DNA from 3 places in the Pseudomonas sp. B21-032 genome. Region 2 is predicted to be linked to each of the others. Evidence: predicted binding sites of a transcription regulator. Region 2 holds the regulator's gene; each other region holds the start of a gene.
The links. Region 2 encodes FliA, which starts transcription of late flagellar genes. Its sites were predicted from a motif close to CTAAAGTTTNNNNNNNNNNNGCCGNTAA; they were not measured.
Positions count from the first base shown of each region.

Region 1: motA (flagellar motor stator protein MotA) is a predicted target of FliA. The motif match lies at 8,885-8,912, and genes of this name have one in related genera.
Region 3: LOY54_RS26720 (methyl-accepting chemotaxis protein) is a predicted target of FliA. The motif match lies at 3,252-3,279, and genes of this name have one in related genera.

Region 1 covers NZ_CP087180.1:543,551-553,986, reverse strand. Annotated here, with positions in the region: gene LOY54_RS02445 (N-acetylmuramoyl-L-alanine amidase) at 1-1,227, opposite strand, end outside; gene tsaE (tRNA (adenosine(37)-N6)-threonylcarbamoyltransferase complex ATPase subunit type 1 TsaE) at 1,231-1,701, opposite strand; gene LOY54_RS02435 (NAD(P)H-hydrate dehydratase) at 1,689-2,549, opposite strand; gene queG (tRNA epoxyqueuosine(34) reductase QueG) at 2,612-3,709, shown strand; gene LOY54_RS02425 (trimeric intracellular cation channel family protein) at 3,756-4,367, opposite strand; gene orn (oligoribonuclease) at 4,468-5,010, opposite strand; gene rsgA (small ribosomal subunit biogenesis GTPase RsgA) at 5,102-6,133, shown strand; gene LOY54_RS02410 (TIR domain-containing protein) at 6,392-6,874, shown strand; gene motB (flagellar motor protein MotB) at 6,942-7,964, opposite strand; gene motA (flagellar motor stator protein MotA) at 7,968-8,819, opposite strand; gene LOY54_RS02395 (HDOD domain-containing protein) at 8,951-10,436, shown strand, end outside.
Region 2 covers NZ_CP087180.1:1,708,720-1,719,155, forward strand. Annotated here, with positions in the region: gene flhA (flagellar biosynthesis protein FlhA) at 1-501, shown strand, start outside; gene flhF (flagellar biosynthesis protein FlhF) at 513-1,823, shown strand; gene fleN (flagellar synthesis regulator FleN) at 1,944-2,777, shown strand; gene fliA (RNA polymerase sigma factor FliA) at 2,774-3,514, shown strand; gene LOY54_RS07920 (chemotaxis response regulator CheY) at 3,618-3,992, shown strand; gene LOY54_RS07925 (protein phosphatase CheZ) at 4,012-4,800, shown strand; gene LOY54_RS07930 (chemotaxis protein CheA) at 4,813-7,044, shown strand; gene LOY54_RS07935 (chemotaxis response regulator protein-glutamate methylesterase) at 7,090-8,208, shown strand; gene LOY54_RS07940 (flagellar motor protein) at 8,208-8,948, shown strand; gene motD (flagellar motor protein MotD) at 8,952-9,839, shown strand; gene LOY54_RS07950 (ParA family protein) at 9,885-10,436, shown strand, end outside.
Region 3 covers NZ_CP087180.1:5,767,047-5,777,482, forward strand. Annotated here, with positions in the region: gene LOY54_RS26715 (VOC family protein) at 1-1,077, shown strand, start outside; gene LOY54_RS26720 (methyl-accepting chemotaxis protein) at 1,174-3,153, opposite strand; gene LOY54_RS26725 (LysR substrate-binding domain-containing protein) at 3,309-4,253, opposite strand; gene LOY54_RS26730 (NorM family multidrug efflux MATE transporter) at 4,409-5,800, shown strand; gene LOY54_RS26735 (bifunctional diguanylate cyclase/phosphodiesterase) at 5,829-7,499, opposite strand; gene rep (DNA helicase Rep) at 7,765-9,774, shown strand; gene LOY54_RS26745 (xanthine phosphoribosyltransferase) at 9,838-10,410, shown strand.

The DNA of each region.
Region 1 (10,436 bases), 1.2 Mb from region 2:
GGCCACATAGGTGCCCGGCGGCGGGTTCTGCTGAAAGAACTGGCGTACGCCACTGTGAATCGAACGCGCCAGCGACTGCTGGTGGCTTGGGGTGGCCAGCTTGGCCGCCTCGTTGGCGTTGGAGATAAAGCCGGTTTCCACCAGGATCGACGGGATGTCCGGCGATTTCAGCACCATGAACCCGGCCTGCTCGACGCGCTGCTTGTGCAGCGGGGTGATGCGGCCCATGTTGCCCAAAACCTTCTGGCCGACGTTGAGGCTGGAGCTCAACGAAGCGGTCATCGACAGGTCAAGCAGCACCCCGGCAAGCATGCGGTCCTTGTCATCCAGGCTGACGTTACCGGCGCCACCGATCAGGTCGGAACGGTTTTCGCTATCGGCCAGCCAGCGTGCGGTTTCCGAGGTAGCGCCGCGATCGGACAGGGCGAACACCGAAGCACCGAACGCGGCCTTGGACGGCGCGGCGTCGGCGTGGATCGAGATGAACAGGTCAGCGCCCTTCTTGCGGGCAATCTCGGTGCGTTTGCGCAGCGGGATGAAGTAATCGCCGGTACGGGTCAGCTCGGCGCGAAAGCCCTTCTCGGTGTTGATCTGGCGCTGCAACTCCTTGGCGATGGCCAGGACGATGTCTTTTTCATGCTGGCCGCGCGAACCGGAGGCACCCGGGTCTTCACCGCCGTGACCGGCGTCGATGGCGATGACGATGTCACGTTTGCCATTGGGCACCGGGGTCAGCTTGATCGCCGGTTGCGCCGGCGTGACCGGTACCGCAGGGGTGGTTGCCACCGGCGGTGTGGGCGGTGGCGGCGCGGCATCGGCTTCCTGGTCGAACAGGTCGACTACCAGGCGGTTACCGTACTGGGCATTGGGCGCCAGGGTGAAGCTCTTGGGCGTCACCGACTTTTTCAGGTCGACCACCACGCGCAGGTCGGTCGGCGTACGCTGGGCCGAGCGCACGCTGGTAATCGGGGTATTGGAGGTGGACACCGACAACGGCGCAGCCAGGGTCGCGCCATTGATGTCGATCACCAGGCGGTCCGGGGCGGTCAAGGTAAACACGCTGTGCTGCACAGGGCCCGAGAGGTCGAAGACCAGCCGTGTGTTATCGGGCGCTCGCCATAAACGCACACTTTTGACTTGCGTGACGGCCAGAGCGTTAACGGTCACTACCGTAAGCAGCAGTCCTACGACAGAAACCAGTGCGCGAATGCGCATACCTATCCCCATTTTCTATTTGAATTCCAAGGCCAGAGCGGCACACCAAGCTTCGCCACGTGCCCCCTGCGGCGACAGGTTGAGCGAACGACCGCCCGCCTGGGTGCTTATGGTAATGGTCAGGTCGGGCTTTGGCAAAATGCCTGCCCCTTTTTGCGGCCACTCGAACAGGCACAAGGCGTCACCTTCGAAATAATCGCGGATGCCCATGAATTCAAGCTCCTCCGGATCGACCAGGCGATAAAGGTCGAAGTGGAAGGCACGAACATCACCAATCTCGTAAGGTTCAACCACAGTAAAGGTAGGACTTTTTACCGCACCTTGGTGCCCAAGGCCGCGAATAATGCCCCGCGACAGGGTGGTCTTGCCGGCCCCCAAGTCCCCTTCAAGAAAAATCACGCCATGGCCTTTGGTCACTTCGGCAATACGCTTGCCCAAATTCACCATGGCCTCTTCATCGGCCAAAAACAGGGTTATGCCAGACACGCTGAATGCTCCTCCAATAACTGACGAATTGCCGGGACCATGTCGCTGGCGGCTAGGCCACGGCCCTGCGCGCCCAGGCGCTCGCCAGCGCAGGCATGCAGCCAGACGCCCAGGCAGGCCGCGTCCCAGGCTGACATGCCCTGGGCCAGCAAAGCGCCGAGCACGCCGCTGAGCACATCGCCCAGACCGGCGCCGGCCATGACCGGATGACCGCGCGAGCATAGCGCCAACTGCCCGGCTGGATCGGCGACCAGGGTGCCGGCGCCTTTGAGCACGCATACGACCGCGTATTTGCGTGCGAGTTTGCGCGCCGCCCCGGGCCGGTCGGCCTGTACCGCTTCGGTCGATACACCGAGCAGGCGCGCAGCCTCGCCCGGGTGCGGGGTAATGATGCTGCCCTTGGGCAGCGGCAAGGGTTGGCGCGCCAGCAGGTTGAGGGCATCGGCGTCCCACACTTGAGGCAGTGGGCTGCTGGCCACCGCCGACAACAGGCTGCGCCCCCAGGCCGCCTGGCCCAGGCCTGGACCTGCCACCAGCACCGAGGCCCGCTCGATCGGCGCCATCAGCTGGTTGGCCGAATGCACGCCCAGGCTCATCACCTCGGGCAGGCGGGCCATGGCCGCAGGCACATGCTCAGGCCGGCTGACCAGCGATACCAGGCCGGCGCCGCAGCGCAACGCCGCTTCGGCGCTGAGCAGCACCGCGCCGCCAGTGCCGCGATCACCACCCACCACCAGCACATGGCCGAAGTCGCCCTTATGGGCGTCAGCAGGACGTGGCGCCAAGGGCGCAAGGGTGACGCTGGTGAGCCGATGGGGCTCGTTTGCGGGGTGTTTGGTCTGAGGCATGGGTCAAAGGCTCTGATGTCTGGCAGAATTATACGCACCTGAGTCCGTATTGCCTTATTCCCATGTCTGCTTCTGCCCCCGATCTACCTGCGCTGGCCCAATCGATCAAGGATTGGGGCCGAGAGCTCGGTTTTGCCCATGTCGGCATCACCGGGGTGGACCTGGGCGAGCATGAAAAACATCTGGAACGCTGGCTCGAGGCGGGCTACCACGGCGAAATGGACTACATGGGCGCCCACGGCAGCAAGCGCTCGCACCCGGATGAGCTAGTGCCCGGCACCTTGCGCGTGGTGTCGCTGCGCATGGACTACCTGCCGGGCGACACGCGCATGGCCCAGCAGCTGGCGCAACCAGAAAAAGCCTACATCTCCCGCTACGCCTTGGGCCGCGACTACCACAAGCTGGTGCGCAAACGCGTACAGCACCTGGCCGAGCGCATCCAGAAGGATATCGGCCCGTTCGGCTTCCGGGCCTTTGTCGACAGCGCACCGGTGCTGGAAAAGGCCATTGCCGAGCAGGCTGGCCTGGGCTGGATCGGCAAGAACACCCTGCTGCTCAACCGCAAGGCCGGCAGTTACTTCTTTCTTGCCGAGCTGTTTGTCGACATGCCGCTGCCGGTCGACCCGCCGCAGGCCAGCGAACACTGCGGCCGCTGCAGCGCCTGCCTGGACATCTGCCCGACCCAGGCCTTTGTCGGCCCCTATGTGCTGGATGCCCGGCGCTGTATCTCGTATCTGACCATCGAGCTGAAAAGTGCAATTCCTGAAGATCTGCGACCGTTGATCGGCAATCGGGTATTCGGTTGCGATGACTGCCAGATCGTCTGCCCATGGAACCGCTTCGCCCGACCGAGCGGCGAAAGCGACTTCAAGCCCCGGCACAACCTCGACAGCGCCGGGCTTGCCGAGCTGTTCATGTGGGATGAACAGACCTTCCTCGACAGCACTGAAGGCTCGCCGCTGCGCCGTGCCGGCTATGAGCGCTGGTTGCGCAACCTGGCGGTGGGGCTTGGCAATGCGCCGTCGACCATCCAGGTACTGGAGGCGCTCAAGGCGCGGCAGGATTTTCCGTCGGAGCTGGTGCGTGAGCATGTGCAGTGGGCGCTGGCGCAGCACGCCATGAAAGCAGCGGCAAGCGCCAAGCCACAAGCGTCAAGCTGATCGCCTCGACTTGCAGCTTGTGGCTTGCCACTTGCCGCTTAAGCCTTCAATGCTCGTCGTTGTAATGAAACTTGGGCATTTCCCAGTGGAAGCGAATCGCCAGCAGGCGTAGCAGGAAGCCGCCGAACAGGGTCAGCAGAATCGCCTGCTCGCCTGGCACATTGAAGTACACGCAGCCCAGGTAAAACCAGGCCGCGGCGAACGACACACTGGCATACAGCTCCCGACGGAAGATCAGCGGAATATCGTTACAGAAGATATCCCGGAGGATCCCGCCGAACACCCCGGTGATTACCCCGCTGATCGACGCCACCAGCATGCCCTGGCCCATTTCCAGCGCGGTCATGCAGCCGATCAGGGTGAAGGCTACCAGCCCCAGGGCATCAAGCACCAGGAACAGCGAGCGCAAGTGGCGCATCAAAGGCGCGATAAAGATCGTCATCAACGCCGCAAAGCTGGTCAGCACCAGGTATTCCGGGTGCTTGACCCAGGTCAGCGGGTAATGCCCCAGCAGCACGTCGCGCACCGAACCACCGCCCAGGGCGGTGATGCAGGCGATCAGCACCACGCCGAACCAGTCCATGCCGCGGCGCCCGGCAGACAGCGCGCCTGTCATGGCTTCGGCAGTGATAGCAATGAGGTAGAGCATCAACAACATGGCGCAGATCCGTGCAAAGGGGCGCGCAGTCTAACCAGTTGCCACAGGCACCAAAAGGGGGCGCCGCGCGGATTGTCTGTACAAGCCGGCGGCGTTGCGATCAGAACTTGATGAAGTGCTGGCGATAGTGGCGCAGTTCGTTGATCGACTCGCGGATATCGTCCAGCGCCAGGTGGGTGCCGCCCTTCTTGAAGCTGTCGCGCACTTCAGGGGCCCAGCGTGCTGCCAGCTCCTTGAGGGTCGAGACGTCGAGGTTGCGGTAGTGGAAGTAGTTTTCCAGGCTGCGCATGTGGCGATAGAGGAAGCGGCGGTCCTGGCAGATACTGTTGCCGCAGATCGGCGACTTGCCCTTTGGCACCCACTGTTCCAGGAAGGCGATGGTCTGCGCCTCGGCTTCGGCCATGCTGACGCGGCTGTCCTTTACCCGCTGGGTCAGCCCGGAGGCGCCGTGAGTGCGGGTGTTCCACTCGTCCATGCGCGCCAGCACCTCGTCACTGTGGTGAATGGCGATCACCGGGCCTTCGGCCAGGGTATTGAGGTCGCTGTCGGTGACGATGGTGGCCATTTCGATAATGACGTCTTGATCCGGATCCAGACCGGTCATTTCCAGGTCGATCCAGATCAGGTTCTGTGGGTTCTGCATGATTCTGCTCCTCGGTAGGTGCGCAGTTTAGCCTAGTGGAGCGTGCTAAACTCCCCGCGGTTAAATATTGCCTCCCGAACACGGAACCTTCATGGCCAAACGCCAGCTCAATCGACGCCAGAACTGGCGCATCGAAAAAATCCAGGGTGAACGCGCTGCCCGCGCCGCCAAACGCGAACAACAGACCCTGAAGGAGCTCGAAGGCGGTGACCTCGGCCCGGAGCAAATGGGCCTGGTCATCGCTCACTTTGGCGTGCAGGTCGAAGTCGAAGCCCAGGACGGCGACGTTGCCGGCCAGGTGTTCCGTTGCCACCTGCGGGCCAACCTGCCGGCGCTGGTCACCGGCGACAAGGTAGTCTGGCGCGCCGGCAACCAGGGCATTGGCGTGATTGTCGCGCAGATGCCGCGCCATACCGAGCTGTGCCGCCCGGACAGCCGTGGCCAGCTCAAACCGGTAGCGGCCAACGTCGACCTGATCGTGATCGTCTTCGCCCCGGCGCCAGAACCCCATGCCAACCTGATCGACCGCTACCTGGTCGCGGCCGAGCATGCCGGCATCCGCCCCTTGCTGCTGCTGAACAAGGCCGACCTGATCGACGAGCAGAACGCTCCGGCGCTCAATGCATTGCTGGCAGTGTACCGCCAGCTTGGCTACCCGTTGCTGGAAGTGTCGGCGCACCACGGCAACGGCATGGAGCAACTGCAGGCCCAGCTTGACGGCCATATCAGCGTGTTCGTCGGTCAGTCCGGGGTTGGCAAGTCGTCGCTGGTCAACAGCCTGCTGCCCGAGGTTCAGACCCGCGTCGGCGATCTGTCGGAATGGTCCGGCCAGGGTACTCACACCACCACCACCGCCCGTCTTTACCACTTCCCCGGTGGTGGCGAACTGATCGACTCCCCGGGCATCCGCGAATTTGGCCTGGGCCACGTCAGCCGCGCCGATGTCGAAGCCGGCTTTATCGAGTTCACCGACCTGCTCGGCACCTGCCGCTTTCGCGACTGCAAGCACGACCGCGAGCCGGGTTGTGCACTGCTCAAGGCCCTCGAAGACGGCCGCGTGCAGCAGCAACGGATGAACAGCTACCGCTCGATCATCGCCAGCCTGCCGCAAGACACTTACTGAAACATCTGAGGCCCGGAAACGGGCCTCAAACGGTTCAAAGTAGGACGCATCTGTAGGATTTATTACCCAGCAAAGCAGGAAGCATCTGCTTTGCTGGTCGTACCTTGCTGTGCGAAAGACTTTCGCTGATTGTCACCTTTCAAGATTCGCCGCCATGAAGCGAATCGCCCCCATGCCCTGCGTATGAAAGGAATCAACCATGACAATTCAGCCTTTACGCATCAATGCCACTCCCTCCAGCGTGGGAGGGCACTTCTGATGCCAGTCTTTATCAGCTATCGCCACAGCGAACGCCTGGACGCCTTCATCATCAATGAGCGGCTCAAGCTTGAAGGCATCAATACCCAGCTGGACCTGTTCGACAGCGAGGCCCAGCAGACCACCGACGACATCAGCGGAATCATCCGCCGCAACATCAGCCAGTGCACCCACCTGATTGCCGTGCTCGCACCGGAAACCGCCGAGGCCTGGTGGGTGCCCTTCCAGCTTGGCGCCGCCACTCTGGTCAATCGCCGGGTAGCCTTTTACCAGTGCGGCGAGGCCACGCTGCCGGGGTATCTGGAGAAGTGGCCAACCATGACCAACCGCGAACACATCGACCTCTACGTGCGCGCCTACCATGACGAGCAAACCTTCAAGCGCTCGATCGACAGCGAAGCCTGCGAGGCCAATGCCACCAACCGCTCCAACGCCGACTTCTTCCATGCCGACCTCAAGGCCAAGATCCGCCGCGGCTTTTAGCCTGTAGCGCCAAGCAAAACGCCCGTGGGCATCGCTGCGCACGGGCGTTTTTTTTCAGCTAGCAGGCTTACTGCTTGTTTTCGTCCATCTTCAATACACCGTCTTCGAAGATGTTCAGCTTCTGGCGCAACTCCCGTGGCTGCATCGGCTCGGGCTCGGCCGCCGGGGCTGGCTCCGGGGTCGCCCCTGGAGCCGGCGCTGCGGCGCCTGGCTGGCCGGCTTCGGGGGCGGCAGGCTGGGTCTGTTCGCCTTCGATGGTGCGCTGGGCCTTCTTGGTCAGGACGATGATGTCGATCCGACGGTTGACCGGGTTGAGCGGGTTTTGCCGGTCGAACAGCGACGACGAGGCATAGCCAACCACCCGCGCCACCTGGGTATCCGGGTAGCCACCGGCGACCAGCGCGCGGCGTGCGGCATTGGCGCGGTTGGCCGACAGTTCCCAGTTGCCGAAGTCGCCGGTGCCGGCGTATGGCTTGGCATCGGTATGGCCACTGATGCTGATCTTGTTCGGCACCGCCTTGATGGTGTCGGCCATGGCCAGCAGGATGTCCTCGAAGTACGGCTGCAGGCGCGCGCTGCCAAGGTCGAACATTGGCCGGTTCTCGGCATCCATGATCTGGATGCGCAGCCCGTCCTGGGTGATCTCAAAGAGGATCTGGTCCTTGAACTTCTGCAGTTGCGGGTTCTCTTCAACCTTGTTCTGCAGCTCCTGCAGGAGCAACTCGAGGCGCTCGCGCTCAACCTGCTCGGCCATGTTCTCGACCGTATTCTGGTCGATCGGGATGCTGGACTCAGGCGTTGGCTCGGACTTTTCTTCCGGGTTGATGGTTTTTTCCGGGGCGAGCTGGGGCGAACCGCCCAGGTCGATGATGTACGGCGTGCCGCTTTCGGAAAAGCCGATCGGGTCCTTGAAGTAGCCGGCAATGGCGATCTTCTGTTCCGGTGTGGCCGTCGACAACAGCCACAGCACCAGGAAGAACGCCATCATCGCCGTAGCGAAGTCGGCGAAGGCAATCTTCCAGGCGCCACCGTGGTGGCCGTCGCCAAAGCGCTTGATGCGCTTGACGATAATGGGCTGATTGTTCTCCATGGCTTAGCGACCGCGAACTGCTTGTTCCAGCTCGGCGAAGCTCGGGCGGTGGGCCGGGAACAGCACCTTGCGCCCGAATTCCACGGCCAGCGATGGCGGCATGCCCGAGGCCGAAGCCACCAGCGAGGCCTTGATCGCCTCGTAGACGTTCAGCTCTTCCTTGGCGTCATGGCGCAGCGAGGTGGCCAGCGGGCCGAAGAAGCCGTAGGCGGCGAGAATACCGAAGAAGGTACCGACCAGCGCCGCACCGACGTGCAGGCCGATCGACTTCTGGTCGCCATCGCCCAGCGAGGCCATGGTCACCACGATACCCAGTACCGCGGCAACGATACCGAAGCCGGGCATGCCGTCGGCGATGCCGGTCACGGCATGGGACGGGTGCTCGAGCTCTTCCTTCATGCTCAGCAGTTCCATGTCGAACAGGCCCTCAAGCTCGTGCGGGGCCATGTTGCCGGTGGACATGATGCGCAGGTAGTCACAGATGAACGCAGTCATGCGTTCATCACCCAGTACCGCCGGGTACTTGGCGAAAATCGGGCTGGCAGCGGCGTCTTCGATATCGGCTTCGATCGCCATCATGCCTTCGCGACGGGATTTGTTGAGAATCTCGTAGACCAGGCCCAGCACCTCGATATAGAAGGTGTGGGTAAAGCGCGTGCCGAACATCTTCAGCGACTTCTTGATTACATGCATGGTCATGTAACCAGGGTTGGCCTGGAGGAACGCACCGAAAGCAGCACCACCGATGATCAGCACTTCGAAAGGCTGGATCAGGGCCGCAATCTTGCCGTGGGAAAGTACATATCCGCCGAGCACACTCGCGAATACGACGATGATGCCGATAATTTTAGCCATAGATAGAAAGCACTTACTGTCGTGGTCAGGGTCGTGAGCGGAAGTTAAAAAAACTCTTCTTCTACTTATCGGCAGAACTGCGCCAGACTATAGTCAGTCAAGGCGAAAAGCCAGTTCGGCCTACCTCCAGCATGCCTATTGAAACCATCGTGCCAAGTCAAACACCAAAAACACTCGATGCCTGGGTCAAGCTCCTCGATAGCGTGCGCCTGCCGGTTCCGCTGGCCAGCTACGAACGGGTCAAAGCCGCCATTGGCGACAGCCGCCGCTCGTTGCGCGACATCGCCGAACTGATGCAGGACAGCCCGGCGCTGGTGCTCAGCGTCATGCGCGAGGCCAACCACCACAGCAATACCGGCCTGGGCGAACCGGCCGAGAGCCTGGAGATCGCCCTCAACCGCCTGGGGCTGGCGCGTACCGCAGAACTGCTGGAGCGCCTGCCGGCGCTGCCCGAAGCCGAAATTGCCCCGACCCTGCGTCAGCTGCAGCTGGTCAGCCAGCACGCCAGCCAGCAGGCCAACGGCCTGTTCGCCAGCCGCCTGGCGCGGCTGTGGCAGGAAATCCATTGGGGCAGCCTGCTGTTTCTGTCACCGCTGTGGCCCCTGGCGCTGACTCACCCCAAGCTCCTCGATGAGTGGGAGCTGCGTGTGGTGCACAAAGGCGAATCGGCACTGCGGGTGGAACAGGAGCTGTTCGGCGTGCGGGTCATGAGCCTGTGCAAGGCCCTGGCCGAACACTGGCGCCTGCCAGACTGGGTAACGCGCGGTTACCATTTACTTCAGGAGGAGCGCCGGCTACTGGCCCAGGCGATCCTCATCGCCCGTGACCAGGACAGCCTGCACCAGCAGCAGCGCCTGGACGATCAACCAAGCCTGCGCCGCTGGTTCAACCAGCCGGCCAATACCGTGCTGCTGGCCAACGGCCTGGCCCTGGCCTCGCAGGTTGGCTGGACCAATGCCCATGTGCAGCGCTGGCAACTGCTCACCAGCCTTTACCTGCAAACGCCGCTGGATGATGTCCAGCAACTGGTGCACCAACAAGCGGCAATCAGCGCCCGTCATCACGCCTGCCCTGGCCTGTTCCACCCGGCCGAGGCGCTGCTCTGGCCCTGGCACCAGCAACGCCTGCATCAAGGCCAGATCGCCCCGCCGACACCATCGGCCCAGGCCCTGGGTACCTGGCGCAAGCTATGCGGCGAGCTGTTGGCCGAGCCCAGCCCGTTCAGCAATGCCATCCACCTGACAACGTTGGCCCGCGACGCGCTGGTCGCCTGCGGCATGCAGCGGGTGATGCTGCTGATGACCGACAAGACCCTGAGCCAGCTGCGCGTCCACCAGATTGCCGGCCTGCCGGCGGAAGCCGCCAGCCTGGTGCTGCCGATTGAACAAAGCAAACTGCTGCAACGGTTGCTGAGCAAAGCGGCGCAACTGCGCCTGACCCCGGAAAACCACGCGCAGTTCTCAGCCCTGCTGCCGCCCAGCCTGCGCGCCCTGTTTCGCAGCGAACACGTGCTGCTGCGCTCGCTGTCGAGCAATGGGCGGGTGGTGATGCTGCTGGTCGCCGACCAGGGCGGCAAGCCGTTGGCGGACGTCAGCGTGCAAGCCTTCGGCAAAACCG
Region 2 (10,436 bases):
TCGGGCCTGCTCAAAGTACTGCAGGCGTTGCTCGCCGAGCAGGTTCCGGTGCGTGACATTCGCAGCATTGCCGAAGCCATCGCCAACAACCCGGGCAAGAGTCAAGATACCGCCGCGCTGGTGGCGGTGGTGCGCGTCGGATTGTGTCGCGCTATCGTGCAAAGCATTGTCGGCGTTGAGTCCGAGCTGCCTGTGATCACCCTTGAGCCAAGATTGGAACAGATTTTGCTCAATAGTTTGCAAAGGGCTGGGCAAGGCCAGGAAGACGGTGTTCTTCTGGAGCCGAGCATGGCCGAAAAGCTTCAGCGTTCGTTGATCGAAGCCGCCCAGCGTCAGGAGATGCAAGGGCAGCCGGCGATCCTCCTGGTCGCAGGACCGGTACGAGCCATGCTGTCGCGCTTCGGTCGTCTGGCTGTACCGAATTTGCATGTTTTGGCGTATCAGGAAATACCTGACAACAAGCAAGTTACCATCGTCGCCACAGTGGGCCCGAACGGCTGAGGTAGTGGGTTATGCAAGTTAAGCGTTTTTTCGCCGCCGATATGCGTCAGGCCATGAAGCTGGTTCGCGATGAGCTGGGGGCCGATGCCGCCATCATTGGCAACCGACGGATTGCTGGCGGTGTCGAGCTGACGGCTGCGCTGGACTACAAGCTGTCCGCCCTGGCGCCACGGGTGCCGAATGTCGAGCTCGAAGACGAGCTGCGCAAGACCCAGTCGCGCATCGTCACCGCCCAGGCCGAGCTGAGCAGCCGTAGCGAGAGCGAAGATGGCAATCGCCAGCTGTTTGCCGGCTTGCCGCTGACCGCTTCCGAGCCGCTGGTCGACCCGCAGGTCGAAGCGCCGGCCGTGCCTGCTGCGCCGGCCGCGGCACCCATCGACCCGCGCCTGTTCGACTCGATGCGCTCGGAGCTCTCGGGCCTGCGCGAACTGCTTGAAGTACAGCTCGGCTCGCTGGCCTGGAGCCAGTTGCAGGGCAACAAGCCGCAGCAGGCCAACCTCTGGCGCCGTCTGCAGCGCATCGGCCTGTCCGGGCCGATTGCCCGCGAACTGCTCGAGCTGACCACCGAAATCGAAGAGCCGCGTCACGCCTGGCGCATGCTCCTGGCGCACCTGGCGCGGATGATCCAGGTGCCGGAAATCGAACCGATCGAAGAAGGCGGTGTCATTGCCATGGTCGGTCCGGCCGGCATGGGCAAGACCACCACCCTGGCCAAGCTCGCCGCGCGCTACGTGCTCAAGTACGGCGCGCAGAACCTGGCCCTGGTGAGCATGGACAGCTTCCGTATCGGCGCCCAGGAGCAGCTCAAGACCCTGGGGCGGATCCTCAACGTTTCGGTTACTCACGTCGACCCGGGCCAGTCGCTGGCCCAGGCCCTCGACCCGCTGCTGCGCAAGCGCGTGGTACTGATCGATACCGCCGGCCTGCAAGCCAGCGACCCGGCGCTGCGCATGCAGCTGGAAACCCTTGCCGGGCGCGGGATTCAGGCCAAGAATTACCTGGTACTGGCAACCACCAGCCAGAAACAGGTGCTGACCGCCGCCTACCACAGCTACAAGCGCTGCGGCCTGGCCGGTTGCATCCTGACCAAGCTAGATGAAACCGCCAGCCTCGGCGAAGTATTGAGCCTGGCAATCAGTCACGAACTGCCGGTGGCCTATCTTACCGATGGCCCGCGCATTCCTGACGACCTGCACCTGCCGCGCCGGCACCAGTTGGTCAGCCGCGCAGTGAGCGTGCAGATGCAGGACGAGCCCAGCGAAGAGGCCATGGCCGACATGTTCGCTGATCTCTACCACAGCTCCGGCAAACGCGTGGGCTGAGGGGAATATGAATACGTTGCAAAGTACCTACATCAATGGTCTGCCAGGCATTTTTCAGGTGTTGAAAGCGCAGCCCAGTCATGTGGCCTCGGTCTAAGTAAGACAAGGTAAAGAACAAACATGGGTAGCATGCATCCCGTACAGGTGATCGCCGTGACCGGCGGCAAAGGTGGCGTTGGCAAGACTAACGTGTCAGTGAACCTGTCATTGGCGCTGGCTGAGCTTGGCCGTCGGGTCATGCTGCTGGACGCCGACCTGGGCCTGGCCAACGTTGATGTGCTGCTGGGCCTGACGCCCAAGCGCACCCTGGCCGATGTCATTGAAGGCCGTTGCGAACTGCGCGACGTGCTGCTGCAAGGCCCCGGCGGTGTGCGCATCGTGCCGGCGGCCTCGGGCACGCAGAGCATGGTGCACCTGGCTCCGGCCCAGCACGCCGGCCTGATCCAGGCCTTCAGCGAGATCGGCGACAACCTCGACGTGCTGGTGATCGACACCGCTGCAGGTATCGGTGACTCGGTAGTCAGTTTTGTCCGCGCCGCCCAGGAAGTGCTGCTGGTGGTGTGCGACGAGCCCACTTCGATCACTGACGCCTACGCGCTGATCAAGCTGCTCAACCGCGATTACGGCATGAACCGCTTCCGCGTCCTCGCCAACATGGCCCAGAGCCCTCAGGAAGGGCGCAACCTGTTCGCCAAGTTGACCAAGGTCACTGATCGCTTCCTCGATGTCGCCCTACAATACGTCGGTGCGGTGCCTTACGACGAATGTGTGCGCAAGGCGGTGCAGAAGCAGCGAGCGGTCTATGAAGCCTTCCCGCGTTCCAAGTGCGCGCTGGCATTCAAGGCCATTGCCCAGAAGGTCGATAGCTGGCCGCTGCCTGCCAACCCACGGGGGCACCTGGAGTTCTTCGTCGAGCGCCTGGTGCAACCGACGAGTGCGGGTCCGGTGCTATGAACGCCAGTGGTTATCGGATGTACAGCAAGGCTTCGCGTGACGCCCAGTACGAACTGATCGAGCGTTACGCGCCGCTGGTCAAGCGCATCGCCTACCACTTGTTGGCACGTCTGCCGGCCAGTGTGCAGGTGGAGGACCTGATCCAGGCCGGGATGATCGGCCTGCTCGAAGTCGCCAACAAGTATGACGCCAGCAAGGGGGCCAGTTTCGAGACCTACGCCGGCATCCGCATCCGTGGCGCCATGCTCGATGAAGTGCGCAAGGGCGACTGGGCGCCGCGTTCGGTACACCGCAATACCCGCATGGTCAGTGACGCGATTCGTGCAATTGAAGCAAAAACCGGCCGTGACGCTAAAGATCACGAGGTTGCTGCCGAACTTCAATTGAGTCTCGATGATTATTACGGGATTTTGAATGACACCCTGGGCAGCCGCCTGTTCAGTTTCGACGACCTGTTGCAGGACGGCGAACATGAAGGCCTGCACGAGGACGGTGCCAGTGCCCAGCTCGAGCCTTCGCGCGATCTGGAAGACGAGCGTTTTCAGGCAGCCCTGGCCGATGCCATCGCCAACCTGCCGGAACGCGAGCGTCTGGTCCTGGCGCTGTACTACGACGAAGAGCTCAACCTCAAGGAGATCGGTGAGGTCCTGGGGGTGAGCGAGTCGCGTGTCAGCCAGTTGCACAGCCAGTGCGCGGCACGTTTGCGTGGTCGCCTGGGGGAATGGCGGGCGCGTTGAACGCAGGTTCGATGCAGTCGTGAAATGTAGTGCCGAATTGATTGAATGCGCGTTCCGCGCTGAACGCGTTAAAGACTGCTTGGAGGTCTAATTGAACAAAGACATGAAAATCCTCATCGTGGACGACTTTTCGACGATGCGGCGGATCATCAAGAACCTGTTGCGTGATCTGGGCTTTACCAACACCCAGGAAGCCGACGACGGCAACACCGCACTGCCGATGCTCGAAAGCGGTCATTTCGACTTTCTGGTGACCGACTGGAACATGCCTGGCATGTCCGGTATCGACCTGCTGCGCAAAGTGCGTGCCGATGAGCGCCTCAAGCACCTGCCGGTGCTGATGGTGACTGCCGAAGCCAAGCGCGAGCAGATCATCGAAGCCGCCCAGGCCGGGGTCAACGGCTACGTGGTCAAGCCGTTCACCGCCCAGGTGCTGAAAGAAAAGATCGAAAAGATCTTCGAGCGCGTCAATAGCTGAGGTACGCCACGGGGGCGCTATGGAGCAAACACAATCATCCTTGGGCGAGTTTGAGTCGACACTCAAGAAACACGCCCGGGAACTGGTCGACAGCCTTGAACGAGGCAAGTTCGGCGACGCGGTGCAACTGATCCATCAGCTGAACCAGACCCGTGACCTTGGCCTGTATCAGGAAGTCGGCAAACTCACCCGCGAGCTGCACAGCGCGATCGTCAGTTTCCAGATCGACCCGCACATGCCGCAAGCCGAGGAAGTGTCGCAGATCACCGATGCGACCGAACGCCTGTCCTACGTGGTCAAGCTGACCGAGGGCGCGGCCAACCGCACCATGGACCTGGTCGAAGCCAGCACGCCGGTACTCAACGAACTGAGCGACGAGGCCAAGGCGCTGAGCGTCGACTGGCAGCGCTTCATGCGCCGCGAAGTGGCGGCACCGGAGTTCCGTGAGCTGGCCAAGCGTGTCGACAGTTTCCTGACGCGCAGCGAGGAGGGCAACCGCAAGGTCGCCAGCCACCTCAATGACATTCTTCTGGCTCAGGACTACCAAGACCTGACCGGCCAGGTGATCAAACGCGTCACGGCGCTGGTCACCGAAGTAGAAAGCAATCTGCTCAAGCTCGTGCTGATGGCAAGTCAAGTTGACCGTTTTGCCGGTATCGAACATGACCACCAGCAGCTGCGCGCTGAAAAAGATCAAGAAAAACATCCGACTCGGGGTGAAGGTCCGCAGATTCATGCCGATAAGCGTGAAGACGTTGTGTCCGGTCAGGACGATGTCGACGATCTGCTGTCCAGTCTGGGTTTTTAGGGAGCACGTTTAATGAGCTTCGGCGCCGATGAAGAAATCCTTCAGGATTTCCTGGTAGAAGCCGGCGAAATTCTTGAGCAACTGTCCGAGCAATTGGTCGAGCTGGAAAGCCGACCGGATGATGCCGACCTGCTCAATGCGATCTTTCGCGGTTTTCACACTGTAAAAGGGGGCGCCGGCTTCCTCCAGCTCAACGAGCTGGTGGAGTGCTGCCATATCGCCGAAAACGTGTTCGACATCCTGCGCAAGGGTGCCCGACGCGTCGACTCCGAACTGATGGACGTGGTCCTGGAAGCCCTGGACACGGTCAACAGCATGTTCGGCCAGGTTCGCGAGCGCAGCGACATCACCCCGGCGACCCCAGAGCTGCTGGCGGCGCTGTCGCGCCTGGCCGAGCCTGCCGGGGAAGACGAAGCACCAGCCCCTGCCGCTGAGCCCGAGGTGGTTGAAGCGCCGGCGGCCGAGGCCGAGGCGGACATCACCGACACCGAATTCGAACAACTGCTCGACTCGCTCAATGCAGTCAAGGCCGAGGCACAAGCCCAGGACGCCGAGCCTGCCGGTGACGAAATCACCGACGCCGAGTTCGAGTCGCTGCTTGACCAGTTGCACGGCAAGGGCCAGTTCGCCGCCGACAACCTCGGCGGCGCGGCTGAAGCGCCGGCTGCTGCAGCTGCCGCTGGCGATGTCAGTGGCGACATCACCGACGATGAATTCGAAGCGCTGCTCGACCAGTTGCACGGCAAGGGTACTTTTGCCGTCGATGCACTGCCGGGCGCTGCTGCCGCGCCTGTGGAAGCCTGCGCGCCTGCCGCGGCTGGCGATCACATCTCCGAGCACGAGTTCGAAGCGCTGCTCGACGAACTGCACGGCAAGGGCAAGTTTGCGCCGGACGCAGTAACCACGGCTGCACCAGTTGCCAGCGCAGCACCTGCGAAAGCGGCGGCCAAGCCTGCGCCAGCACCTGCCGCCAAGCCAGCTGCTGCGCCAGCCCCTGCGGCCAAAGCAGCGGCTGCGGCGCCTGCACCTGCACGCCAGGCCGCTCCGGCTGCCGAAAAGCACCCTGCCAGCGAAACCGAAACCACCGTACGGGTCGACACCGCGCGGCTCGACGAGATCATGAACATGGTCGGCGAGCTGGTGCTGGTGCGTAACCGCCTGGTGCGCCTGGGCCTGAACAGTGGCGACGAGGCCATGTCCAAGGCCGTGTCGAACCTCGACGTGGTGACCGCCGACCTGCAGACCGCGGTGATGAAAACCCGCATGCAGCCGATCAAGAAGGTCTTCGGACGCTTCCCGCGCCTGGTTCGCGACCTGGCCCGGCAGTTGAAGAAAGAAATCAACCTGGAGCTGGTCGGCGAAGAGACCGACCTCGACAAGAACCTCGTCGAGGCCCTGGCCGACCCGCTGGTGCACTTGGTGCGCAACGCCGTCGACCATGGCGTCGAAACCCCGGAAGAGCGCGAAGCCTCGGGCAAGTCCCGCGGCGGCAAGGTAGTGCTCTCGGCCGAACAGGAAGGCGACCACATCCTGCTGTCGATCTCCGATGACGGCAAGGGCATGGACGCCGACGTGCTGCGTGCCATTGCGGTCAAGCGCGGAGTGATGGACAAGGACGCCGCCGATCGCCTGAGCGAGACCGAGTGCTACAACCTGATCTTCGCCCCGGGTTTCTCGACCAAGACCGAGATTTCCGACGTGTCCGGGCGTGGCGTGGGCATGGACGTGGTGAAAACCAAGATTTCCCAGCTCAACGGCTCGATCAACATCTACTCGACCAAGGGCCTGGGCTCGAAGATCGTCATCAAGGTGCCGCTGACCCTGGCGATCATGCCGACGCTGATGGTCATGCTCGGCAACCAGGCGTTCGCCTTCCCGCTGGTCAACGTCAACGAGATCTTCCACCTCGACCTGTCGCGCACCAACGTGGTCGACGGCCAGGAAGTGGTGATCGTGCGTGACAAGGCCTTGCCGCTGTTCTACCTCAAGCGCTGGCTGGTCAGCTCGGCCGCTCATGAAGAGCAGCGCGAGGGCCATGTGGTGATCCTTTCTGTGGGTACCCAGCGGATCGGCTTCGTCGTCGATCAACTGGTGGGCCAGGAAGAAGTGGTCATCAAGCCGCTGGGCAAGATGCTCCAGGGCACCCCGGGCATGTCGGGCGCCACCATTACCGGTGACGGGCGCATTGCGCTGATCCTCGACGTACCGAGCATGCTCAAGCGTTACGCCGCCCGGCGTATTTGATTCTGGTGGCGCGGCTCACATGCCGCGCCCCCTAATGGAGTGTTTATGGCAGTCAAGGTCCTGGTGGTGGATGATTCCGGTTTCTTCCGCCGCCGCGTCTCGGAAATTCTTTCAGCGGACCCGACTATCCAGGTCGTCGGTACCGCGACCAATGGCAAGGAAGCGATCGACCAGGCGCTGTCGCTCAAGCCCGATGTCATCACCATGGACTACGAAATGCCCATGATGGATGGCATCACCGCCGTGCGTCACATCATGCAGCGTTGCCCGACCCCGGTGCTGATGTTCTCCTCGCTGACCCACGAAGGCGCCCGCGTCACCCTCGATGCGCTGGATGCCGGTGCGGTCGACTACCTGCCGAAGAACTTCGAAGACATCTCGCGCAACCCGGAGAAGGTCAAGCAACTGCTGTGTGAAAAGGTTCATACCATTTCCCGCAGCAACCGTCGTTTCAGTGCCTACGCAAGCCCGGCGCCCGCGCCGCAGCCAGCCGCGCAACCTGCCGTCAGCAGCCTGGGCAGCACGCCTGCACCACGCGCCGCAGCACCTGTGCGCGCAGCGGCTGCGCCAGCATCGAGTGCTTCGCCGGCACCCAAGCGCAAACCCTACAAGCTGGTTGCCATCGGTACTTCCACCGGCGGCCCGGTTGCCCTGCAGCGGGTTCTGACCCAGTTGCCGGCCAACTTCCCGGCGCCGATCGTGCTGATCCAGCACATGCCGGCGGCCTTTACCAAGGCGTTTGCCGAGCGCCTCGACAAGCTGTGCAAGATCAGCGTCAAGGAAGCCGAGGACGGCGACATGCTACGCCCGGGCCTGGCCCTGCTGGCCCCTGGCGGCAAGCAGATGATGGTCGACGGCCGCGGCACGGTGAAGATCCTGCCGGGCGACGAGCGCCTGAATTACAAACCGTGCGTGGACATCACCTTTGGTTCGGCGGCCAAGTCCTATGGCGACAAGGTGCTGTCGGTGGTGCTCACCGGCATGGGCGCCGACGGCCGTGAAGGTGCACGCCTGCTCAAGCAGGGCGGCAGCACCGTGTGGGCCCAGGATGAAGCCAGCTGCGTGATCTACGGCATGCCCATGGCCATCGTCAAAGCCAACCTGGCAGACGCCGTGTATGGCCTGGACGAGATCGGCAAGCACCTGGTCGAGGCCTGCGTCTGATGGATGTCTTGAGCCTTATCGGGATCATCCTGGCCTTTGTCGCCATTGTGGGCGGCAACTACCTCGAAGGCGGCCACCTGTCGGCACTGCTCAATGGCCCGGCGGCCTTGATCGTGCTCGGCGGCACCCTGGCGGCGGCCTTGCTGCAATCGCCGATGAGCGCCTTCAAGCGCGCGCTGCAGATCGTGCGCTGGATCCTGTTCCCGCCACGGGTCGACCTGGCTGGCGGTATCGACCGGGTCGTCAACTGGTCGCTGACCGCACGCAAGGAAGGCCTGCTGGGCCTGGAAGGCGTCGCCGATGCCGAGCCGGACCCGTACGCACGCAAAGGTTTGCAGCTGCTGGTCGACGGCGCCGAGCCGGAAGCCATTCGCAGCATTCTCGAGGTGGATTTCTACACCCAGGAAAGCCGCGACGTGCAGGCCGCCAAGGTGTTCGAGAGCATGGGCGGCTATGCGCCGACCATCGGTATCATCGGTGCGGTGATGGGCCTGATTCACGTCATGGGCAATCTTGCTGACCCGTCGCAGTTGGGCAACGGCATTGCCGTGGCCTTCGTCGCCACCATTTACGGTGTTGCCAGTGCCAACCTGATCCTGCTGCCGATCGCCAACAAGCTCAAGGCCCTGGCCCTGCGTCAGTCGCGCTACCGGGAAATGCTTCTGGAAGGCTTGCTGTCGATCGCCGAAGGCGAAAACCCGCGCTCGATCGAGCTGAAGCTTCAGGGCTTCATGGAGTAACACATGGCGCGCCGTCGACAACCCGAAGAGCATGAAAACCACGAACGCTGGCTGGTGTCCTACGCCGACTTCATCACCTTGCTGTTTGCCTTCTTCGTGGTCATGTATTCGATCTCGTCGATCAACGAGGGCAAGTACAAGGTCATTTCCCAGGCGCTGATCGGCGTGTTCAACGACCCCGAGCGGAGCATGAAGCCGATCCCCATTGGCGACGAGCGCCCGCTCAGCGTCAAGCCGGCCGAGCCGTTGATCAAGGACAGCGAGCAGGTCGATGCGGGCCTGGCGCAAACCAGCAGCGACCCGCTCAAGACCATCACCGATGACGTGCGCGACGCCTTCGGCGACCTGATCAAGTCCGACCAGATGACCGTGCGCGGCAACGAGCTGTGGGTCGAGATCGAACTCAATTCCTCGCTGCTGTTCGGCAGCGGCGACGCCATGCCCAGCGACGTGGCGTTCAACATCATCGAGAAGGTGGCGAAGATCCTCAAGCCGTTCGCCAACCCGGTGCACGTCGAAGGCTTTACCGACGACCTGCCGATTCGCACCGCGCAGTACCCGACCAACTGGGAGCTGTCATCGGCACGGGCGGCGAGTATCGTCCGCCTGCTGGCGATGGAAGGGGTGAACCCGGCGCGCATGGCATCGGTCGGCTATGGCGAGTTCCAGCCGATCGCCGCCAACGACAGCGCTGAAGGCCGGGCGCGCAACCGACGGGTGGTGCTGGTGATCTCGCGCAACCTCGAAGTACGCCGCAGCCTGACTGGCACTGGCAGCGCCAATGCCACCCCGGACGCGGCGATGAAGCGGGCTGGCACACAAACTGCACCGCCAGCGGTAGCACCGACGGTGGGCGACAATCGCGTCAATTCCCCGTCACCGACCCTATAACCGATCCCGGCAGGGCAGGCTGCCGTACCGGGAGGAAGCAACGCAATGAGAGTCTGGGCAGTAGCCAATCAAAAAGGTGGAGTCGGCAAGACCACCACGTCCATCGCCCTGGCCGGCCTGCTGGCCGAGGCGGGCAAGCGCGTGGTTGTCGTCGACCTCGACCCGCACGGGTCGATGACCAGCTACTTCGGGCACAACCCCGATGCGCTGGAGCACAGTTGCTACGACCTGTTCCTGCACAAGGGCACGGTGCCCGAGGGCTTGCCCGGGCAATTGCTGTTGCCCACCAGCGACGAGAAAATCTCGCTGCTGCCCTCGAGCACCGCCCTGGCCGTGCTTGAGCGCCAGTCGCCGGGCCAGAGTGGCCTGGGCCTGGTGATCGCCAAGTCTCTGGCGCAGCTTTGGCAGGATTTCGACTACGCCATCATCGACAGCCCGCCGTTGCTCGGCGTGCTGATGGTCAACGCCCTGGCGGCCAGCCAGCAGTTGGTGATCCCGGTGCAAACCGAGTACCTGGCGGTCAAGGGCCTGGAGCGCATGGTCAGCACCCTGGCGATGGTCAACCGCTCGCGCAAGCAGGCCTTGCCTTACCACATC
Region 3 (10,436 bases), 1.9 Mb from region 2:
GTGCATTCCACCGCCTTTCGCGCCGTGCACGAGCAAGCGCTGCACATCAGCCCGTTCCGGGTCTTCACCTCCTTGCTGCGCCTGGAACTGATCGACAACCCGGCGCTGCGTGAACTGGCGCGCGAGATTCTTGCCCGGCGGCAGATCTTCACTCCGCGCGCGCTGCAACTGATCGAACAGTTCGAGCGTGCTGGCGGCCTGAATACCGACGATGCCCAGGCGTTTGTCGACGAAGCCCTGCATACCTTCCGCTGGCACCGGGACGCCACGGTGACCGCCGAGCAGTACCAGCAACTGCACGACCAGCACCGCCTGATTGCCGATGTGGTGGCCTTCAAGGGCCCGCACATCAATCACCTGACCCCACGCACCCTGGACATCGATGCCATTCAGCTGGGCATGCCGGCCAAGGGCATTCCGCCCAAAGCCGTGATCGAAGGGCCGCCACCGCGCCGCTGCCCGATACTGCTGCGTCAGACCAGCTTCAAGGCGCTGCAGGAAAAGGTCGCGTTCACCGATCAGCATGGTGAAGGCAGCGGCAGCCATACCGCGCGCTTTGGCGAGATCGAACAACGGGGTGCGGCGCTGACGCCGAAGGGCCGCGAGCTTTACGACCAACTGCTCGATCGCGCCCGGGCGGCGCTAGGTGGTGTGCCGGCCGAGGCCAATGCCGAGCGCTACATGAGCCTGCTCAGCGACAGCTTCAAGGCCTTCCCCGATGACCTGGCGCAGATGCGCGAGCAGGGGCTGGCGTACTTCCGCTACTTTGCCACCGAGCGTGGCCTGGCGGCGCGCGGCGATGCTCAGCGGCCGACGTCACTGCAGGCGTTGATCGATGCCGGGCATATCCACTTCGAGGCCCTGGTGTACGAGGACTTTCTGCCGGTCAGTGCGGCGGGAATCTTCCAGTCGAATCTGGGTGATGATGCGCAGAGCGAGTACGGCAGCAACGCCAACCGCGACGCCTTCGAACAGGCGCTGGGCAAGCCGGTGCAGGATGAGTTGGCGTTGTATGCCGAAAGTGAGCGGCGCTCGCTGATGGCCTGTGCGCAGGCGCTGGATATGCCTGGGCTTTGAGGGCCTCATCGCGGGTCAAGTCGAGGCGTCGCACCGCCGCTCCTACAAAGTCTGTGGGAGCGGCGGTGCGACGCCTCGATTTAACCCGCGATGGCGTCACCGCCCAACCCGAAACCTGTCCACTTCCTGCCGCAACTGCCCCGCCAACCCCTCAAGCTCACGCGCGGTAGCCGCCAGGTTAGTCGCCACCTCATGCTGCTCGCTGTTGGCCAGGGCAATGCTCTGCAGGTTGCGGCTGAGCACGTTCGCCGTGCTGCTCTGCTCCTGGGTAGCGGTGGTAATGGCGGCAAACTGCTCACCCGCCGAGCGGCTGCGCTCATCGATCTGCGCCAGCGCTGCGGCAACCTTGGCATTGCGTTCCAGGCCTTCTTGCATCAGGCGGTTGCCCTGCTCCATGGTGCTGATGGCATTGCCGGTTTCCTGCTGGATGCTGCCGATCATCGCCGAGATTTCATCGGTGGCCTGACGGGTGCGCGAGGCCAGGTTGCGTACCTCGTCGGCGACCACGGCAAAGCCCCGGCCCTGCTCACCGGCCCGCGCCGCTTCGATGGCAGCGTTCAAGGCCAGCAGGTTGGTCTGCTCGGCAATCGAGGTGATCACGCCGACGATGCCGCCAATTTCTTCGGAGCGCAGGCCCAGGGTGTCGATCACCGTGGCGGTGCCGGCCAGGGCGCTGGCGATCTGCTCCAGGGACGATGACGCCTGGTTCATCGAGGCACGGCCAATGTGGGTTTGCTGGACGTTGTCCTGGGCCATGCGTTCGGTGCTGCCCATGTTCTCGGCGATGTTCATCGAGGTGGCGCTGAACTGCTCGACAGCGCCGGCCATGCTGGTGATTTCGCCAGACTGCTGCTCCATGCCCTCACAGGCCCCGGAGGACATGCCCGACAAGGCCTGGGCGCGGCTGCTGACTTGCTCCGCTGCTGCGCGAATGTGCTCGACCATGCTCGCCAGGGCTTCGCCCATCTGGTTGAAACTGTGCGCCAACTGGCCGATTTCGTCATCGCTCGATACCCGCAAGCGCGCCTGCAGGTCACCGGCGCCAAGTGCCTGCGCCTGCTGCAAGAGGTCAGCCAAGGGGCGCAGACGGCGGCGCAACAGCCACAGGGTGGCGGCGACCGCCAGCAACATCGCCAGCAAACTGCCGATGGCCAGGCGCGTGCCGACGCTCCAGGTCACTGCGCGGATTTCCGCCTTCGGCATGCTTGCCACCACCGTCCACGGCCCGCCGGCAAACGCCACGGTCACGCTGAACAGCTCTTCGACGCCGTCATGCCAGAAACGCCCTTCGCCCGCAGTGAAGCCGGCAAGCGCCTGCGCCGCCTGACTGTCCGCACGCACACCTGCTGGCGGCACCAACCAGTGCTGCTTGTCGTCGAGCAAGGCCAGTGAACCGGTCTGGCCGATACGAAAACGCCCGAGGTTGGCGAACTGGGCCTTCTGCGCGTCGGTGTAGTCGAACCCGACAAACAGCACCGCGATCACCCGCCCGCTGCCGTCACGCACCGGGGTGTACTGGGTCATGTAGTCGCGCTCGAACAGGTTGGCCCGGCCAACGTAGGCCTGACCGGCTAGCAAGCGCGCGTAGGCCGGATGCTGGCGATCCAGCAGGGTGCCAATGGCGCGGCTGCCGTCCTGCTTGGTCAGCGAGGTGCTGATGCGAATGAAGTCGTCGCCGCTGCGCACGAACAAGGTGGCAACGCCTGCGGTCATCTGGCGAAAATCATCCACCTGGCGAAAGTCGTTGTTGAGCAGTTGCTCGCCCAGATACAGCGCAGGCGTGGCAACCCCGGCAACCGTCACCGACTCCCCTGGATGCAGCTGCAAACCGGCAGCAAAGCGCTTCTCGAACAGCCCGCTGAGGCGCTGGGTGCTTTCGCGCAGGGTACTGTGGAAAGTGTCGAGCTGATCGGCGAGCAGGCGCGCTTCACTGGCCAGGTGTTCCTGGCGGGTATTCAGGTTGGCGTTGTCCAGCGAACGCAGGGCAAACAGGGTGCTACCGGTAATCACCACAGCCAGCACGATGGCAAGGGCGATACCGAGTTGCGAGGCAATCCGGGCACGGGGTTGAGACATGGAAGCTCCTGGCAAGAGGGGCCGGGATCGTCCTGATCACGCTGACCGTCCGCATCGATACGGGAATCGAACCATCTAGGCGTGGCTCTGATGCCTCTGCTTCGGCGGCCTGACGCAATACTTGAGCGTGCAACAGGGTTATCCTGCGCAAACGGTCAACTCGCTCCGATTGCCGCTGATGTCCCCAGAATTTGAACCTTGGGCAAGTCCATCGAATCCGCCTCGCCCTGCAGGAAGTCGCTCAGACGCCGCAGACGCTCGCCACCGGGGCGGGTTCGCGGCCAGACCAGGTAGTAATCCAGGCCGCTGGCAACCGCTGTCGGCCACGGCAGGCTCAGGCGGCCCTGGGCGACGTCTTCGGCAACCATCAGCAGGTCGCCCATGGACACGCCATAACCGCGAGCGGCGGCGATCATGCCCAGCTCCAGGGTATCGAATACCTGGCCGCCCTTGAGCGACACCTTGTCGGTGAGGTCCATGCGCGCCAGCCAGCTGCGCCAGTCGCGCTTGTCGGGGGTTGGATGCAGCAGCTCGACGCCGGCCAGGCGCCGCTCGTCCCACGGCCCTTCCTTGAGCAGCTCGGGCGCGCCTACCGGGATGAGCAGCTCGGAAAACAGCCGCTTGACCTCCCAGTCCGGCGGAAAGTGACCGTCGCTGAGCAATACCGCGCAGTCGAAAGGCTCATGGTTGAAATCGACATGATCGACATCCATCCAGGCGCTGGTCAGTTGCACTTCGTTGCCCGGCTGCAGGTGGCGAAAGCGACTGAGGCGCGCCAGCAGCCAGCGCATGGTCAGGGTCGAAGGGGCTTTCATGCGCAGGATGTCGTCTTCACTGCGCAGGGTGTTGCAGGCCCGCTCCAGCGCGGCAAAGCCTTCGCGCACCCCTGGCAACAGCAAACGCGCCGCTTCGCTGAGTTGCAGGCTGCGGCCATTGCGCACGAACAAACGGCAGGCAAAGTGCTCTTCAAGGGTGCGGATGTGCCGGCTGACGGCACTCTGGGTTATCGATAACTCATCTGCGGCGCGGGTGAACGAGCTATGCCGGGCCGCCGCTTCGAAGGCCCGCAGTGCATACAGAGGCGGTAAACGGCGAGACATGGCGGCGGGCTCCGGGTTATCCACAGGCAATCGACTGGATCATACTCCCATGAGTTTTAATCATGCCAACCATCGCTATTATCCTTTTGTGGATAACCGCACCAAGCCTCAGACTTTCACGCTTTGAATCTATCGCGTAAGAAAAGGACGACTCCATGCAGGCTGCGCCTACCCAAGAACTCAAGGCTTTGCTGCGCCTGGCCGGGCCGCTGATTGCCTCGCAGTTGGCGCACATGCTGATGGTGCTCACCGACACTCTGATGATGGCCCGCATCAGCCCGCAGGCCCTGGCCGGTGGCGGCCTGGGCGCGGCGAGCTATTCGTTCGTGTCGATCTTTTGCCTGGGCGTGATCGCCGCCGTCGGCACCCTGGTGGCGATTCGCAAGGGTGCTGGCGACATCGCCGGCGCCACCCGCCTGACCCAGGCCGGGTTGTGGCTGGCCTGGGTCATGGCCCTGGTGGCGGCTTTGGCGCTGTGGAACCTGGAGCCGGTACTGCTATTGCTCGGCCAGAGCCCGAACAACGTCGAGGCGGCCGCGCAGTTCCTGCTGCTGCTGCCCTTCGCCCTGCCCGGCTACCTGAGTTTCATGGCCCTGCGCGGCTTTACCAGCGCCATTGGCCGCTCGACGCCGGTGATGGTCATCAGCCTGATCGGCACGGTAGCCAACTTCCTGCTCAACTATGCGCTGATCGAAGGCATGTTCGGCCTGCCGAAGCTGGGCCTGGTGGGTATCGGCCTGGTGACCGCAATCGTTGCCAACTGCATGGCCGTGGCCATGGCGCTGTATATCCGCTGGCACCCGGCCTATGCACCCTACCCGATTCGCCAGGGCCTGAGCCGCCCGTCGTGGCCAGCCCTGCGTGAGCTGTGGCGCCTGGGCCTGCCGATTGGCGGCACCTACACCGTCGAGGTCGGCCTGTTCGCCTTCGCCGCGCTGTGCATGGGCGTGCTCGGCAGCACCGAGCTTGCCGCGCACCAGATCGCCCTGCAGATCGTCTCTACCGCATTCATGATTCCGGCCGGCCTGTCGTACGCCGTGACCATGCGTGTAGGGCTCTATTACGGCGCCGACAACCTGTTGGGGGCACGGCATGCCGGCCGCGTGGGTATCGGTTTTGGCGCGGCGATGATGCTGATGTTCGCCATCCTCTTCTGGCTGCTGCCAGACCCGCTGGTGGGGCTGTTCCTCGACCACGGTGACCCGGCCTTTGCCGACATCATCCAGCTGGCGGTAAGCCTGTTGATGGTCGCCGCCTGGTTCGAGCTGTTCGACGGCGTGCAGACCATTGCCATGGGCTCGATCCGAGGCCTCAAGGATGCCAAGACCACCTTCCTGGTCGGGCTGTTCTGTTACTGGGTGATCGGTGCGCCGGCGGCCTGGCTGCTGGCCTTCAACCTCGGCCTGGGCGCGGTAGGCGTGTGGTGGGGGCTGGCGCTGGGCCTGGCGTGTGCGGCGGTGAGCCTGACCCTGGCATTCGAATGGCGGATGAAGCGCTTGCTGGGCAGTGCCGCTGGGGTGAACAAGGTGACTGCTTCAGTGGTTTGAAGGGCCCCATCGCGGGTCAAGCCCGCTCCTACATGACCCGCGATGCTGCTTGCTGCGCCGGCCCGCGCAGCAAATACGCCATCAACGCATCAATCGGCAACGGCCGGCTGATCAGAAACCCCTGCACCTGATCGCAATCGAAACTGCGCAGCAGGTCCATTTGCTCCGGGGTTTCCACGCCCTCGGCCACCACCTCGAGGTTGAGGTTGTGCGCCAGGTTGATCATCGCGTGCACCAGCTTGCGGTTTTCTTCACGCTGCTCCATGCCGCCGACAAAGCTGCGATCGACCTTGAGCAAGGTGATCGGCAGGCTGTTGAGGTGCACGAACGACGAAAAGCCGGTGCCGAAATCGTCCAGCGAGAAGCGCACGCCCAGGCGCCCAAGGGCGTCCATGGTCTGTTTGACCAGGTCATTGCGGCGCATCACGGCGGTTTCGGTCAGCTCGAACTCCAGCCAGCGGGCATCGACGCCGTGTTCGATGATCAGCCGGCTCAGGGTCGCCAACAGCTGGCTGTCCTGAAACTGGCGAAACGACAGGTTCACCGCCATGTGCAACGGCGCCAGGCCCTGCTCACGCAGCGCCTGCATGTCGCGCAGGGCCCGGGAGATGACCCAGTAGCCCAAAGGCACGATCAGCCCACTCTGCTCGGCCAGCGGTACGAACTCGCTGGGCGGCAGCAGCCCGCGTTCGGCATGGCGCCAGCGCACCAGGGCTTCGAGGCCGACAATGCGCCCGTCGGACAGGTTCAGTCGCGGCTGGTAATGCAGCTCCAGCTCGTCGCGGCGCAGCGCCCGGCGCAGCTCGCTTTCCAGGTCGGCAAGGCTGCGGGCGTTGCGGTTGATGCGTTCGTTGAAGACGTGAAAGGTACAGCCCTGGGTGCTCTTGGCCTGCTGCATGGCGATGTGCGCATGCCACATCAGCGGGTCGGCGCCACCCTGGGCGCGGGCGTGGGCAACCCCCAGGCTGCAGCCGAGCAACAGGCTTTCGCCGTCGATCCAGTAAGGTTCGGCCAGGGCTTCGGTGATGCGTTCGGCCATCCATTCGGCGCGCTGCGGCTCGCGGCGGGTATCGATCAACAGGGCGAATTCGTCGCTGCCCAGACGTGCAACCTGGTCGCCGGCTTCAAGCTGGCTCTTCAGCCGGCCCACCACCTGCAGGATCAACCGGTCGCCGGCCTGGTGGCCGAGGGCGTCGTTGGCATGGCGAAAGTTGTCCAGGTCCAGGTGCCCGAGGGCGACGCCGCGCCCTTCGTTGTCGGCCAGGCGCGCAGCCAGCAGGGTCTGGAAACCCTGGCGGTTGGCGATGCCAGTCAGCGGGTCCTGTTCGGCCAGGCGTTGCAGGGTCGCTTCGAGGACGCCGCGCTCGCGAACATGGCGCAGGCTGCGGCGCAGGATATTGCTGGTCAGTTGGTCACGAATCAGCCAGTCGCTGACACCCGGCGGCGGCACCTGCGGTTCATGCTCGAGCAGCAATACCATCGGCAGTACGCAGCGCCCGGGTGCCGGCTGCAGTTGCGGGGTCGCCAGCACCAGCGCATTGCGGTCATTGGCAAACAGGCTGTCGACCGCCTCCCAGTTCGGGGCGGTCAGCAATACCGCCTGGCCCGCCATCGGCAGCAGACACTCGCGCAACACAATGGCCCATTCCGGCTCATCGGCCAGCAGGAGCAAACGCAAGGGTTCGACGGGCGTAGACAAGCTGGCTCCTTAGGACGTAGACACAGTCAAATGACGATGGGCAGCGAGAATGCGTATCCTAAACCATTAATGAAAATGATTTTCACTTAAAGTCATGCCATTCCATTGCCGACATCCCGCAGGTTTCGCCACGCATCCTGCGGGAAAGTATCAAATGCGGCAAATTTAGATCGCGTGGTACGTCACACTGTCAGACGGTCGCGGCAGAAACTTTCTACCCCTGCTAAAATGCCCGGCTATTTTTCTAGCGTCCCCGGTTTTCGTCATGTCCCGACTCAACCCCCGGCAACAAGAAGCCGTGAACTACGTCGGCGGCCCTCTTTTGGTGCTCGCCGGTGCAGGCTCCGGCAAAACCAGCGTGATCACCCGCAAGATCGCGCACTTGATCCAGAACTGTGGCATCCGTGCCCAGTACATCGTGGCCATGACCTTCACCAACAAGGCCGCGCGGGAGATGAAAGAGCGGGTCGGCACCCTGCTGCGCAAGGGCGAAGGCCGCGGCCTGACCGTGTCGACTTTCCACAACCTGGGCCTGAACATCATCCGCAAGGAGCATGAACGGCTGGGCTTCAAACCGGGCTTCTCGATTTTCGACGAGACCGATGTCAAAGCCCTGATGACCGACATCATGCAGAAGGAATACTCGGGCGACGACGGTGTCGACGAGATCAAGAATATGATCGGTGCCTGGAAGAATGACCTGATCCTGCCGCCCGAAGCCCTGGAAAACGCCCGCAACCCCAAGGAGCAGACCGCCGCGGTAGTCTATGCGCACTACCAGCGCACCCTGCGGGCGTTCAACGCGGTGGACTTCGACGACCTGATCCTGCTGCCGGTCAAGCTGTTCCAGGACAACCCCGATGTCCTCGAAAAGTGGCAGAACAAGGTCCGTTACCTGCTGGTCGACGAATACCAGGACACCAACGCCAGCCAGTACCTGCTGGTGAAGATGCTGATCGGCACGCGCAACCAGTTCACCGTGGTTGGCGACGACGACCAGTCGATCTACGCCTGGCGCGGCGCGCGGCCCGAGAACCTGATGCTGCTCAAGGACGACTACCCGTCGCTGAAAGTGGTGATGCTCGAGCAGAACTACCGCTCCACCAGCCGCATTTTGCGCTGCGCCAACGTGCTCATCTCGAACAACCCGCATGCCTTCGAAAAGCAGCTGTGGAGCGAGATGGGCCACGGCGACGAGATCCGCGTGATCCGCTGCAAGAACGAGGAAGCCGAGGCCGAACGGGTAGCCATGGAAATCCTCAGCCTGCACCTGCGCACCGACCGGCCCTACAGCGACTTCGCCATTCTTTACCGGGGCAACTACCAGGCCAAGCTGATCGAGCTGAAGCTGCAGCACCACCAGGTGCCGTATCGCCTGTCGGGCGGCAACAGCTTCTTCGGACGCCAGGAAGTCAAAGACCTGATGGCCTACTTCCGCCTGCTGGTAAATCCGGACGATGACAACGCCTACCTGCGGGTGATCAACGTACCGCGCCGGGAAATCGGCTCGACCACCCTGGAAAAGCTCGGCAACTACGCCACCGAGCGCAAGGTTTCGATGTATGCCGCCAGCGAGGAGCTGGGCCTTGGCGAGCACCTGGACAGCCGTTATACCGACCGCCTGCAGCGCTTCAAGCGCTGGATGGACAAGGTCCGCGAACAGGTTGCCCTGGAAGACCCGATCGCAGCCCTGCGCAGCATGATCATGGACATCGACTACGAAAACTGGATTCGCACCAACAGCTCCAGCGACAAGGCTGCGGATTTTCGCATGAGCAACGTCTGGTTCCTGATCGAGGCGCTGAAGAACACCCTCGAGAAAGACGAAGACGGCGGCATGACCATCGAAGAGGCCATCGGCAAGCTGGTTTTGCGCGACATGCTCGAGCGCCAGCAGGAAGAGGAAGACGGCGCCGAAGGCGTGCAGATGATGACCCTGCACGCCTCCAAGGGCCTGGAGTTCCCCTACGTGTTCATCATGGGCATGGAGGAGGAAATCCTCCCGCACCGTTCCAGCATCGAAGCCGACACTATCGAAGAAGAACGGCGCCTGGCCTACGTCGGGATTACCCGAGCACGTCAGACCCTGGCCTTCACCTTTGCTGCCAAGCGCAAGCAGTACGGCGAAATCATCGATTGCTCGCCGAGCCGCTTCCTGGACGAGTTGCCCGACGACGACCTGGCCTGGGAGGGCCTGGACGACGCGCCAACCGAAGTGAAGGCCGCTCGCGGCAACAACGCACTGGCCGATATCCGTGCCATGCTCAAACGTTAGATAATCAACCTTTGCTGCGGCGTATTGCCGTGGCCACTCTTGCTACATCGAGGAAATACCACAGTGGAAGCACTGCACCAGAAGATTCGCGAAGAAGGCATCGTGCTTTCCGATCAGGTTCTCAAAGTCGATGCGTTTCTCAACCATCAGATCGACCCTGCGCTGATGCAACTGATTGGCGACGAGTTCGCCCGCCGGTTTGCCGATTCGGGCATCACCAAGATCGTCACCATCGAAGCCTCGGGCATTGCCCCGGCGGTGATGACCGGCCTGAAACTGGGCGTCCCGGTGATTTTCGCGCGCAAGCACCAGTCGCTGACCCTGACCGAAAACCTGCTGGTGGCTTCGGTGTATTCCTTCACCAAGCAGACTGAGAACACCGTGGCGATCTCCCCGCGCCACCTCAACAGCAGCGACCGCGTGCTGGTGATCGACGACTTCCTGGCCAACGGCAAAGCCTCCCAGGCGCTGATCTCGATCATCAAGCAAGCCGGTGCCACCGTTGCCGGCCTGGGTATCGTCATCGAGAAATCGTTCCAGGGCGGCCGCGCCGAGCTGGACAGCCAGGGCTACCGCGTTGAATCGCTGGCCCGGGTCAAGTCGCTGAAAGATGGCGTGGTTACTTTCATCGAGTAATCAACGCCGACTTTTTCGCGGGGCAA